Regions from separate parts of the Actinoplanes sp. NPDC000266 genome, predicted to be linked through region 3. Evidence: riboswitches for the same ligand, from Rfam matches in the RefSeq annotation. Region 3 holds a riboswitch; each other region holds the start of a gene.
The links. A riboswitch is a leader RNA that binds a small molecule or an ion and turns the genes downstream of it on or off. The one in region 3 is predicted to bind cobalamin.

Region 1 (4,316 bases), on a different contig from region 3:
CGATCCCGGCCTGGAGCTCCTGCGGCCTCGCGACCACGCGGCCGAGCACGTCGGCCGCCAGCAGCACGATCGGGGCCAGGACGGCCGCGTACGGCAGCAGCCATCGGTGCGCGGGGCCGACCAGCGCCCGCGCCATGTGCGGCACGGTCAGCCCGACGAACGCGATCGGCCCGGCCAGCGCCACGGCCGTTCCCGTGAGCACGACGGCGGCCAGGGCGGCCGTGGCCCGGCCCACGAGCAGGCCCTGTCCGAGCGAGCGGGCCATGTCGTCGCCCAGGGCCAGCGCGTCCAGCGCCCGCGCCGACACGACGGCCAGCACGGCGCCCACGGCCAGGAAGGGCAGCGCGATCCGGATCACCGAGACGTCGGCCGAGGTCAAAGCGCCGACCGACCAGTACCGGTAGGCGTTGAAGGTGTTGATGTCGAGCAGCGTGAGAGCGGTGGTCAGGCCGCCCAGGAACGCGGTGGCGGCGGCCCCGGCGAGCGCCAGTTTGACCGGCGTGGCGCCACCCCGTCCGTACGAGCCGAGGGCGTAGACCCCAGCGCCGGCCAGCGCGGCGCCGGCGAAGGAGAACCAGACCCAGCCGCCGAAGCTGTGCACCCCGAAGACCGCGATGCCGAGGACCACGGCCAGCGCCGCGCCGGCGTTCACGCCCAGCACCTCGGGGCCGGCCAGCGCGTTGCGGGTCAGCCCCTGGAGCAGCACGCCGGAGACGCCGAGCGCGGCCCCCGCCAGCAGGCCGACCAGGGTGCGCGGCACCCGCAGGTACTCCACGATCCGCTGCACGTCCGAGCCGTCCGGGTGCGTCCAGGTGCCGAGCGCCGCCCGTACGCCAATGGTCTGGTTGCCGAGCAGCACGGAACCGGCTGTGGCCGCCGCCAGCACGGCGACGGCCACGGCCAGGCCCAGGGCGCGCCGGCTCAGAACTTCTCCGGGTGCAGCAGTTTCGCCAGGTTCGCGACGGCGTCGGCGTTCCGTACGCCCGGGGTGACCTCGGCAAAGGTGACGGCGTAGATCCGGCCGTCGCGCACCGCGGGCACGTTGGCCAGAGCCGGGTCCTTCCTGAGCCCGTCGATGACCTCCTGGGCCCCGGACGGGCCGACGTCGGCGCCGCAGCAGGCCGGCACGACGATCACGTCGGGCCTGCGCTTGATGAGCTCCTCGGTGCCGACCCGGGTGAGCCGGCCGGGCACGTCGCCGAACGCCTGCGTGCCGCCGGCCTTCTCGATGATGGTGGTGGCGACGTCCCCACTGCCGAAGACGCGCAGCTCGCCGCCGCCGGGCCGGTTGAGCATGGCGACCCGGGGCTTCGTCACCCCGGCCAGCCTGCTCTCGGTGTCGGCGACGGTTTTCCTCATCTTCTCGACCAGGGCCCGCGCTTCGGCCGTACGGCCGAGGACCCGGCCCAGATCGGTGAGGTCGCCGTAGACGCTGTCGAGCGAGACGTCGTTGTCGGCCAGGTCCTTCTGGTCCTTGCCGTCGGCCGACGGGCAGTACTGGGTGAACAGGTACGACCCGATGCCGATCTTGTTCAGCTCGGCCCGCGTCCCGAGGCCCTCGGCGGTGAACGCGCCGGTGAAGCCGGAGACGACGAAGTCCGGATCGAGCCGCAGGACCTCCTCGCGGCTCGGGTACTCCTCGGGGTAGTAGGCCGTTGTGAACTGCGAGGCGTATTCGGGGAGCAGGGGATTGTCGAGGTAGGCGGCGCCGACCAGCTTGTCGCCGGCGCCGAGCGCGTACACGGCCTCGATGCCGTTGTGGAAAGCGGCGAAGATGCGCGCCGGCGGGGTGCCGGTGGGCACGGCGACGCCGCAGTTCTGGAGCGAAGCGGTGGCCGGCTTGTCCGAAGCTTCGGACGCGCCGCCACAGCCGGCTAGGAGACCCGCGGCCAGAACGGCAGCGAGCCAGGACAGAGGGGACCGTGAAGCGCGCACGCGCATCGGGACCACCTTCCAGCACCTCGTGGACGGGTCGTTGCGGTGCCGTGGCCGGTCTCCTGGCTGACGGGTGGCGCTCCGGCGGCCGGCCTTCCCAGGCTCACGCCCAGTGACCTCGCGGTGGCCTCCGGCATCCCGTTCACAGTGGCGAGGGCCGCGCCGGTCTCACACCGGCTTCCCGAACACCACGGCCCGACCACCATAGCCGCCCCGCCGCGCCATGATCATCCGGGGCGCGGGTCAGCGGATCGCGGCCAGCACCCGCTCCTCCAGGTCCTGCCAGACGACGCCGGCCTCGGCGAAACCGGCCTCGGTCAGCGCGGCCGTCTGGAACTCCAGCGAAGCACCGGTCCACTCGCGGGAACCCTCCGGCCACAGTTCGCGCCGCTCCTCGAGCGCCTGAGCCAGCTCCGGCCGTTCCCCGGCGGCGGCCCACCAGTCCGCCCACGAGTCGGCGCCGCCCTCGATCGCGGCCCGCTGCCGGGCCTCGTCGATCGCCACGCAGGCGGCCCGCAGCCGCCCACCGGCCGGCAGCGGCATGTAGTCGGCGTTGATCAGCACCCCGCCGTCGCGCAGCAGCCCCGCCGCGGCCCGGTAGACCCCGGCCAGATCGGCCGGCGACAGCCAGTGCAGAGCCGTGCTGGAGAGCACGGCGTCGAACGAGCCGGCACCGAGCGCCTCCGGCCAGGACGGATCACGCAGGTCGGCCCGCACCCACCGGAGCCGCCCACCCTGGTCACCGAGCGCACCTTCGCCGACCGCGAGCAGCACCGGGTCGACGTCGACGGCAACCGAGCGCCCCAGCGGGAAGCGGCTCAGGAACCGCTGGCTGATCGCCCCGGGCCCACAGGCGAGATCGAGCACGGTCAGTTCCGGCTCCGGCCGAACCCGCGCGAGCACGTCGAACATCACGTCGTACACGCGGTCACGCTGCTCGATGTAGACGCTCTGCTGGTCATCCCAGCGGCGCAGCAAGTCGATCATGCAGCCATCCTGCCAGCGCCCGCACACCCACACGCCCCACTGTGCGCCGAACGACAAACCTTCCGCCCAGCACGCGACAGCGAACTCCTTCGAACGCCTCGCCGAGACCACAACAAGAGCGGCTGCTCGGCGCTGGTCGGCCTTGAGATGCAGGCGCTCGACCGCTCAAGGCATTCGTGAGGGGACCTGGAAGCCGCGATCATCGAGCACTTCAGCGAAATGCTCTTGGTCGGATTCGACCCGAACGGCGCCTCGCCAAGAGGCTCTAATTCTCGCCGTGCGATTCCGGTTCGACGGCGTCGAGTAGTTTGCCGACGGCTCCGTTGTACGCCTTCGTTGCCTCTCCGCCGCCGAGTAGTGCTCATTACCAGTGCGCCTGAACTCGCGCTGACACCTCTGGTACGTCTCCACACTTTCGTCGAAGGCTTTGCGAATGCCGTCGGCTTTCTCGTCATCAGTCACGTCTCTGACTAGCACGCTGATCCCGCATGGCTCGGCGAATCGAAGAACATACGTAGCTTGCTGGCGCGAATGACGTTCCTGTTCTGGCTTCCGGATTACTCAAGGCTGTCACCCGGTGTGCGAGGGGTCGAGGTCAGGTGGGGGCGGACGAACGGCGCTTCGTGGTGACGAACAAGTAGGCCGCGGCTCCGGCGAGCGCCAAGCCCAGGGCGGCCAGGCCGATCACGACGCCGATGGGGATGCCGCCGGAGTCCGCGGGTGGCGTGGTGGTGGTCGCCGGGGCGGCCTTGGGCAGCGCCGGGTCGTCGACGGTGAAGACGTATGAGCCCTGGACCGTGTGGCCGTCGACCGACACCACCCGGTAGGCGACCGTGTACGTGCCGTTGGCCAAGGGTTCGCGAGGGAGGATCGTTCCCTTCGCCGTGTCGATGGCCGGGCTGGAGGCGTCGACCCGCCGGCGGGCCGCGTCGCTGAGGGCGATCGTGGTGAAGTCCGGGTTGAGGCGCTGGCTGAACTCCAGCGTGATCGCCCCCGGCGCCCTCGTCAGCACTGCGTCCTTGGCCGGCGTCGTTGCCACCAGCTGGGTGTGCGCCCACGCCGGCGTGCCGGGCACCAGCACGGCCAGCAGCGCCGCCAGACCCAGCAAGACCTTTCCCACGTACGTCATGTGAGCACTCCCTCGCCGATCCAGCCGCCCTCGGCGCAGCCCGGTGGCACCGCGAAGACCGCCGAGCCGATCGGTGTTATCCATTCGTTGAGCAGGTCCTTCTCGGCCAGGCGCTGCTGGATGGGCAGGTACTGCCGCTCGATGTCGCCCTGGTACGCGGCGAAGATCAGGCCGCTGTCGGGGTGGCCGGCCGCGTTCGGGGCGCCGTCGTAGTTGTACGGCCGGCGCAGGATCTTCAGCGCCGGATCGGTGACGTGGGCCCGGG
Region 2 (4,316 bases), on a different contig from region 3:
TATGTGTACGTCGTGACTCCTCGCCGGTGTTGTCCCGAAGCTCCAGGAACTCCTCGACGTCGGGATGCCACGGCTCCAGATAGACGCACGCGGCGCCCTTGCGCCGGCCGCCCTGGTTGACCGCGGCGACACCGGCGTCCAGCGTCTTGAGGAACGGGACGATGCCGTTGGACTTGCCGTTGGTGCCGCGGATCAGGGCGCCCCGGCCCCGGATCCGCGACCAGGCGATGCCGATGCCCCCGGAGAACTTGGACAGCTTCGCGACCTGGTGGTAACGCTCGTAGATCGAGTCGAGCTCGTCCCGGGGCGAGTCGACCAGGAAACACGACGACATCTGCGTGTGCCGGGTGCCGGAGTTGAACAGGGTCGGCGAACTGGGCAGATAGGCCAGCGACGACATCAGGCGGTAGAAGCCGATCGCCTCGGCCGGGGTCTCGCTGAGCCCGCAGGCCACCCGCAGCAGCCAGTACTGCGGGGTCTCCACGACCAGGCGGGACTGCGGGTGGCGCAGCAGGTAGCGGTCGGCCACGGTGCGCAGGCCGAAGTATTCGAACCGCAGGTCACCGTTGAGGTCGACGGCATCGTCGAGCTTGCGGGCGTTGCGGCGCACGAAGGCGGCCGTCTCGTCGCCGATCAGGCCCTGCTGGTGGGCGTAGCGGATGGACTGGGAGAAGCTCGCCACCTCCTGGAGACGGACCTCTTTGTCCACATAGGCCGCCAGCAATCGGGCGGCCAGCTTCGAATATTGCGGCTCCTCGCCGATGAGCTCGGCCGCCGTCTGGATGGAGAGCTTGTCGAGCTCGGCGGTGGTCGCGCCGTCGTACAGGCCGCTGATGGTCTTTGTGGCGACCCGCAACGGGTCGACCTCGTCGAGGTCGCCCACCCACCGCTCGACCGCCTTGACGATCTTGTTGACGTCGACCGTCTCCAGCTCGCCGTCGCGCTTGCGGACCCGCATCACGTGCCGCCGCTGCTCCGGCACGCTGGTTCTGTCCTCGGTGACCGTCATGTCCCGCGTCTCCCTCGCCTGGGTGAAGGCACGCGGGAGACGCCGACGGCCACGGCGGGGCCGACTGGTTGGCGCCGGCCGTCCCACGCGGCCTTCGACCGCCGCACACCGGTCGGCGTGCGGCGCGCTGGCAGGTCTTCGGACTCGTGGGCGCTGTGCTCTCTCCTACCGGCCGTCGCTTCCCAGGCTCGCGCCCAGTGCTGTGTGACGGCTTTCGTTCCCACTCACCGCTGCGGGGCAGTCCCGGACTCACACCGGGTTCCCTCTTGCCTCGGGCACACCATGAAGGCGAGCCCGAACCAGCTGCGAGAGACACCATATATGGGCAGACCCCCAAAGTGACAACACCAGATGCTGTGATCAGCGTGTCGCCTCGCGGCGTCGACGGGCCGCCCGGCCCTCATCCCCGCACTTTCCCGACATCCGCCGAACCAACGGCAAGCTTGATCTCCCCGTGCGCGAACACCCGCAACGAGGGATCGAGCCACAACGTGCGCTCAGCCCGCGTCATCCCCAGTTCCCGCCCCATCCGGAGCTCGCCCAGCTCGATCCGCCGGCCCCACCGCGGCGCCCAGACGGCGAAACCATCGGGTCTCCGGTCGAGATAGCCGTGCCGCCACCGGCGTCCCGGAACCTTGATCGCCGCGGCGACCCGCACGATGCCCACCGGAGCCCGCCTGATCCGCCGCCGTTCGAGCACCACACCCAGGCTGCCGGCCACGACACCCCCGATCACCTCGCCCACCAGATCAGAGATCACCGGCCAATGATCACCGACAGGCGAGCACCGCTCATCGTGACGATCGTGACAACGCCGGCCCGCACCGTGCTGGACTTCGTGGACGCGGCCGGTGACACTTCCGTCGGAACGGCCTCCAGCAAGAGCACCCTTCGTCGACGGAGAGGTTTGCCGGGGCGTAACTACCGCGGTGAACCGGTGGCCGACGACGTTGCCGAGCGAGTGGTGAAGGTGCTGCACCGGGCGCCCAGCGCCGGCTTCAGCCAAGGGCACCGGATCGCTGTCGTCGGCAAGCCCTTCTATCTCCAGCACGGGTTCCAGCCGTGGATCTCGCAGGCGCCGGTTCAGGTGGCGCTCGGCATCCGGGAGGCCTCGTACCACGAGCGCTACACCGAGGCCGACAAGCTCGAGGCCGGCTGGGGGAGGAGATTCCCTGGCCGGAGAAGCTGGCGAGGCGGCGGTTGCCGCTCGGCGAGATGGTGACCTGGCTGCGGTGAGCTAGGGGGTGTGGGTGATACGGCCCACCGCCTCCTCCATGGCGAAGCGGCCCAGATATTCGTCGGGCTGGCCGCCCCGGCGGCGGTAGGCGTGCCATTCGTCGCCGACGCCCGCGTGCACGTAGCCGATGTCGGCGCCGTCGAGGCTGACGCTGTAGCCGCCCATCGTGCTGACGGTCAGCGTCGCTCCGGCGATCTTGCGGTTGCCCAGAGGGACTCGGCGCTCCACCTGTCCACCTCCACACTCCGGAGTCGCGTGGCTCCAGATGGTGGCCCGGTTGCGGGGTGGAAAACAACAGCCGAACGGCCGATTCGGTAACCAGGCTGCGGGGGTCGCGCCGGTCAGCTGCCGGAGGCCAGGGCGGCCCGCAACGTCAGGCGGTGCTTGCGGCGGATCTCGGCCTCGTGGAAGGCGCGGTGGTCGTCGTCGGTCTGCGGGAGCAGTGAAGGCACCTGGCGGGGCTTGCCGTCGTCGTCCACCGCGACCATCACCAGGTGGGAGGTGGCGACCGTGGTGGCCGGCACCGCCCTGTCCCAGCGGTCGGCCGTGACCTTCACCGCCACCTCCATCGAGCTGCGGCCGGCCCAGGTGATGCGGGCGGCCACGTGCACCACATCGCCGACGCGGACGGCCTGGAGGAACAACGTCTCGTCCATGGCGGCGGTGACCGCGGGGCCGTCCGAGTGGCGGGCCGCCACCACGCCGGCCACCGAGTCGATCAGGTTGAGGATGCGGCCGCCGTGGACCGTGCCCATCAAGTTGGTGTGGTGCTGATCCATGATCTGCGACAGGGTCAGTTCGGAGGCTGAAGGCGGACGGCCGGGCTGTGACACGGAAAAGAGGCTAGCCACGGCGCGGGGGCGGGTCCGTAGGGTGGGTGCGTGCCAGAGGTCGACGCCACACCCGCGCTGAGCGCGGCCGCCCGGTTCGGGGCCTACTTCGTGTGGGAGCCGTACGACGGTGGGAGCTCGTGGCGGCCGTACTCCGATCTGCTCGAACCCGAGGTGGTCGCGGAGCGGGTCGGCGCGGCCCGGGAGACGCTGGTGCGGATGTCGGGCCTGCGGCCGGACGCCATCGAGGAGCGGGTGGTCGCGTCGGTGACCTTCCTCGGGCTGGCCTCGCGGCTGCTGTCGCCCGTGCTCGGCGCGGCCGTCGCCGGTGGGGCCGTGCCCGTGCCCGATCCGGCCAAGCTCTGGTGGCGGCCGGTCGCCGGCGGGCCGGTCCCGTTCGCGCAGCGCGGCCTGACCGCCGTCGCGGGTGGGGGCGCCCTGACACTGGAGCTGGTCGAGCCGGTGCTCGACGTGTTCCGGCGCCGGTTCGTGCTCTCGGAAAAGGTGCTGTGGGGCAACGTCGCCTCGGCCCTGGGCGGGGCCGCCGGAATGACCGGGCGGGCCGAGGCCGGCGCCATCGTCGCGGCCACGCTCGAGCTGCGGCAGCTGCGGGGGATGGCCACCTGGGACGGCCGGCGCCTGCGCCGCCGCAACTGCTGCCTGTACTACCGCATTCCGGGCGGCGGGACCTGCGGCGATTGTGTGCTCGCGACATGACGGCCATCCAGCAGAAGTTCACCCTGGTCTACTTCGGGAACGACACCTTCGCGTACGCGGGCCGGCACCTGCACGAGGACACCCTGCCCGTGCACACGCACAGTTTCATCGAGGTGGCCTTCGTCATCTCGGGCAGCGGTGTGCACCACAGCGTCGACGGTCGGCGGCGCCTGGACGCCGGTGACGTCGTGCTGCTGCGGCCCGGTGTGTGGCACGGATACGAGGACTGCGACGACCTGCTCCTTTACAACCTCTGCTTCTCGGCCGAGCTGCTGCGCCGCGAGCTGAGCTGGACCCGCGACGATCCGCTGCTGGGGCACCTGCTGTGGACCGGGCCGTACGTGGAGCAGCGCCGCGGCATCGGCACCGGGGCGATCTGATCGCCCAGCTCATGCTGGCCCTGGGTCATGTCGCCCGTGCCGTCGGCGGCGACACCCGGCCCGAGGTGATCCATCCCGCGGTGGTCGAGGCGATGCGGCTCATCGAGGGGCGGCCGGCCCATCCGTGGACGCTGACCGAGCTG
Region 3 (4,316 bases):
CGGCCAGCCGTACCGTGCCGAAGCTGCGGAAACCATGCACGAGCGCGGCGATCGAACGCCCCTGCGCGGCCGCGTCGACGACGAGGATCACCGGGGCTTCGAGCAGCCCGGCGACCTGCGCCGTCGAACCGGTCTCCCCCGCGCCGGTCCGCCCGTCGTAGAGGCCCATCACGCCCTCGACGATGGCCAGCTCGGTTCCCTGGCTGCCGTGGGCGAACAGCGGCCCGATCCGTTCCTCGCCCACCAGCACCGGGTCGAGGTTGCGCCCCGGCCGGCCCGCGGCCAGCGCGTGATAGCCCGGGTCGATGTAGTCGGGACCGACCTTGAACGGCGCCACCGGCACTCCACGCCGCGCGAACGCCGCCAGCAGCCCGGTCGCCACCGTCGTCTTGCCGTGCCCCGAGGCCGGCGCGCCGATCACGACGCGGGGGATGCTCACCATTCGATGCCCTGCTGTCCCTTGCGCCCCGCGTCCATCGGATGCTTGATCTTCGTCATCTCGGTGACCAGGTCGGACGCGTCCAGCAGCGCCTGCGGCGCGTCCCGCCCGGTGATCACCACGTGCTGGGTGCCGGGCCGCTCGTTCAGCGTGGCCACGACGTCCCCGACATCGACCCAACCCCACTTCAGCGGGTACGTGAACTCGTCGAGCACATAGAACTTGTGCGTCTCGGCCGCCAGGTCACGCTTGATCTGCGCCCAGCCCTCGGCCGCTTCCGCCGCGTGGTCGCGCTCGGTTCCGGCCCGCTGGATCCACGACCACCCTTCGCCCATCTTGTGCCAGGTCACGGGCGCCCCGCCGGTGGTGCCGAGCGCCTTGAGGGCGGCTTCCTCACCGACGCGCCACTTCTCCGACTTGACGAACTGGAACACCCCGACGGGCCAACCGGCGCTCCAAGCACGGAGCGCCATCCCGAACGCGGCCGTCGACTTCCCTTTGCCGTGCCCGGTGTGCACAGCGAGCACAGCTTGCCGCCGCCGCTGCCGCGTCGTGAGCCCGTCATCGGGCACGCTGGTCACTTTCCCTTGCGGCATCAGACAAACCTCTTTCTTCCGTACGCCTGAAGCACGCCGGCCCGCCTCCGCACGCTGACGTCCTGGCGCCCGCGCGGAACTCCCGAGCTCCGCTCTCCGGCCGAACGGCAGCATCCGTGCCCGGAACCGCTCCGCCGGCTCAACGCGACCGGCGACGCGGGCTCACTCGATGGTCCCGCGTCACTCCGCCCTCTCGTTGTGCGCGCTGCGCCGTGCTCGTTCGGCGGCATCACGCCGCTCTCCCCTGGGCGGCGCTCCCCATCTCGAGGGCGTCCAGCGGCATGAGGTCGGCGTCCAGGGCGGTCGCGAGCCGGCCCGCGAGGTTCAGCCGGATCGGCCCGCTCTCACAATCGACGACCACAGTGGAGACTCCGGCCAACGCCGGCGCCACCGTGACCGGGTCGGGCCCGCTGGTGGCCCGGCCGTCGGTGACGACGATCAGCAGCGGCCGGCGGCGCGGGTCGCGGCGGCGCTCGGTGGCGATGGTCGCCGCGGCGGCGCGCAGCCCGGCGGCCAGCGGCGTACGCCCTCCGGTCCGCAGGCTCGCCAGCCTCATCACGCCGACCTCGTGACTGGACGTGGGCGGCAGCACCTGCTCGGCCTCGTGCCCCCGGAACGTGATCATCCCGATCCGGTCCCGCCGCTGGTAGGCGTCCCGCAACAACGACAGCACCGCCGTCTTGACGATGGTCATGCGCTTCCGCGCGGCCATCGACCCCGAGGCGTCCACCACGAAGAGCACGAGGTTGGCCTCCCGCCCGACATGCACCGCCTCGCGCAGATCACGCGGGTGCACGACCCCGCCGGCCTCCGCGTCCTCGGCGCGCCGGTGCAGGGCCGCGCGCAGGGTCGCCGGCAGGTGGGGTGCGCCCGCGAGTTTGCCCTGGGGCACCCGCGAGCCGACGACCCGGCCCCGCCGCGCGTAGGCCGGCGAACGCTTGCCGGCGTGGCCACCGGTGCCGCGCCGGGCGATGCTCAGGTTCCTGGTGCGATAGGGAGCGGCCGCGGCCGGGGACGGCTGCTCCTGGCCCCCGGCCGACTGGTGCCCGGCCTGATCCTGCTGCCCGGCCTGATCCTGCTGCCCGGCCTGATCCTGCTGCCCGGCCTGATCCTGCTGCCCGGCCTGATCCTGCTGCGGCGCCGGCCCGGCGTCACCGCTCTGCCGCGGCGCCGGCCCTCGGTCATCAGGGCCGGGCCCGCCGTCACCGGGGCCACCGCCCGGAGGTGGAGTCGGGTCGTCGTCGGGATCGGTGTCGTCGCCGGTCTGCTGAGCCTGGCGCTCCGCTTCCTGCCGCTCGGCCTCCTGGCGGTCGGCTTCCTGCTGCTGGGCCTCCGCTTCGGCCAGGGCCTCGTCGAGCTTCTCCTCGTCGGTGCCGGGCGGGTCGAGCGGGTCGCGGCGGCGCCGGTGCGGGAGGGCGAGGCGGGCCGCGTCCCGTACGTCGTCCGCGCTCACCACGTCGCGGCCGTGCCAGGCGGCCAGGGCGACCGCGCACCGGGCGACCACGATGTCGGCGCGCATGCCGTCGACCCCATAGGCCAGGCAGACCCGGGCGATCCGGTCGAGCTCGTGGTCGGGCAGGGCAACCTGGGGCAGGCGTTCGCGGGCGGCCGCGATCCGGGCCGCCAGCTCGCGCTCGTCGCCGGCGAAGCGGGCCGCGAACCCGTCCGGGCCGGCCTCGTAGGCCAGCCGCCGCCGCACCACTTCGGCCCGGTCGGCCGCGTCGCGGGGCGCCGCCACCGTCACCACCAGGCCGAACCGGTCGACGAGCTGCGGGCGCGGCTCGCCCTCCTCGGGGTTCATGGTGCCGACCAGCAGGAACCGGGCGGCGTGCTTGACCGACACCCCGTCGCGCTCCACGTGGGCCCGGCCCATCGCGGCCGCGTCGAGCAGCAGGTCGACCAGGTGGTCGGGGAGCAGGTTGACCTCGTCGACGTAGAGCACACCCCGGTGCGCCCCGGCGAGCAGTCCCGGCTCGTACGCCTTGACCCCGTCGGCCAGCGCCCGCTGAATGTCCAGCGTGCCCACCACGCGGTCCTCAGTGGCGCCGACCGGCAGCTCGACCAGAGTGGCCGGCCGGCGGAACCGGGGGCTGTCGGGCGCGTGCGGCCCGTCCGGGCACTCCGGGTCGGGCGCGGCCGGATCGCAGGCGAACCGGCAGCCGCGCACGACCGCCACCTCGGGCAGCAGGGCGGCCAGGGCCCGCACGATGGTGCTCTTGGCGGTGCCCTTCTCCCCTCGGACCAGCACCCCGCCGACGGCGGGCGAAACGGCCGTGAGCAGCAGGGCAAGTCGAAGGTCGGCCAGGCCGACAACGGCCGAGAACGGGTACGGCGTCACGCGGATCCCTTCTGTGCGGGTGTCCACGCCCGCACGATGAGTGACACGAGCGGCCGGAGTCTCCTGACTCCCGGATCAGCGCTCCCCGCACGCCTTCCGGCCTGGCCGGCCGTGGCTTCTCGGCGGATCGCTCCCCGGTCACAGTGGCGGGACCGTCCCGGATTTCCACCGGGTTCCTCCGCTACCGCTCGTGGGCAATGCTTTCCTACGGCGAACCGCGCCGTCAACGCGGGGTGTCGCTCACCGCTTTTTCGGTGTCCGGGATCGGCTGCGGCGCGAGCCGGTCGAGTTCCTTGACCACGTCGAGCACGGCCAGCGCCGATGTCTCGATGAGCGGCCGCAGCCGGGCGTAGAGCTCCGCGTTCCCCGGGTCGGGAACGGTCGGCTCGCCGATCGGGATGAGCGCGGCCGCGTGGTCGAGGTCGGGCAGCTCTCCCAGCGCGTGCCGCGCGAGCAGGCAGGCGCCGAGCGCCGTGCCCTCCGGGGTGTCGGCCACCGACACCGGCAGGTCGAGCGCGGCCGCGAGCACCCCCACCCACAGCTCGGAGGCGACCGCCCCGCCGGTGGCCCGCACCTCGGTGACCGGGATGCCCTCGGCCGTGAAAGAGTCGCGCACCAGCGCGAGCTGCTGGCAGACCCCTTCGACGGCCGAGCGCACCAGATGGGCCCGCCCGTGCTCGCGCCGCAACCCCAGGTAGGCGCCGCGCAGCCCGGAACGCCACCACGGCGCCCGCTCCCCCAGCAGGTACGGCAGGCAGAGCAGCCCGTCACTGCCCGGCGCGACCTCCTGGGCCTCGATGAGCAGGGCGGCGTCGCGCTCGTCGGCGTCCTCACCCTCGGCGCCGGGACGCTCGAAGCCGCCCGCGAAGCTCTCACCGGCCCACCGCACGACGGACCCGGCGTTGTTGACGGCGCCGCCGATCACCCACCGGTCGTCGGTCAG

Region 1: another riboswitch for cobalamin. It lies ahead of ACFY36_RS09355 (ABC transporter substrate-binding protein); the one in region 3 lies ahead of ACFY36_RS31270 (VWA domain-containing protein).
Region 2: another riboswitch for cobalamin. It lies ahead of ACFY36_RS09330 (ribonucleoside-diphosphate reductase subunit alpha); the one in region 3 lies ahead of ACFY36_RS31270 (VWA domain-containing protein).

What each region holds. Positions count from the first base shown of each region.
Region 1 is NZ_JBIAZI010000002.1:649,435-653,750, forward strand. It holds gene ACFY36_RS09350 (FecCD family ABC transporter permease) at 1-898, opposite strand, end outside; gene ACFY36_RS09355 (ABC transporter substrate-binding protein) at 922-1,941, opposite strand; cobalamin riboswitch at 1,971-2,143, opposite strand; gene ACFY36_RS09360 (class I SAM-dependent methyltransferase) at 2,179-2,922, opposite strand; gene ACFY36_RS09365 (copper resistance CopC family protein) at 3,518-4,051, opposite strand; gene ACFY36_RS09370 (Dyp-type peroxidase) at 4,048-4,316, opposite strand, start outside.
Region 2 is NZ_JBIAZI010000002.1:640,931-645,246, reverse strand. It holds gene ACFY36_RS09330 (ribonucleoside-diphosphate reductase subunit alpha) at 1-1,009, opposite strand, end outside; cobalamin riboswitch at 1,122-1,328, opposite strand; gene ACFY36_RS09325 (hypothetical protein) at 1,410-1,769, opposite strand; gene ACFY36_RS09320 (nitroreductase family protein) at 1,806-2,231, shown strand; gene ACFY36_RS09315 (hypothetical protein) at 2,247-2,474, opposite strand; gene ACFY36_RS09310 (acyl-CoA thioesterase) at 2,588-3,025, opposite strand; gene ACFY36_RS09305 ((2Fe-2S)-binding protein) at 3,128-3,793, shown strand; gene ACFY36_RS09300 (AraC family ligand binding domain-containing protein) at 3,790-4,173, shown strand; gene ACFY36_RS09295 (hypothetical protein) at 4,185-4,316, shown strand, end outside.
Region 3 is NZ_JBIAZI010000008.1:198,638-202,953, forward strand. It holds gene ACFY36_RS31260 (cobyrinic acid a,c-diamide synthase CobB) at 1-442, opposite strand, end outside; gene cobO (cob(I)yrinic acid a,c-diamide adenosyltransferase) at 436-1,035, opposite strand; gene ACFY36_RS31270 (VWA domain-containing protein) at 1,265-3,373, opposite strand; cobalamin riboswitch at 3,408-3,577, opposite strand; gene ACFY36_RS31275 (gluconokinase) at 3,597-4,316, opposite strand, start outside.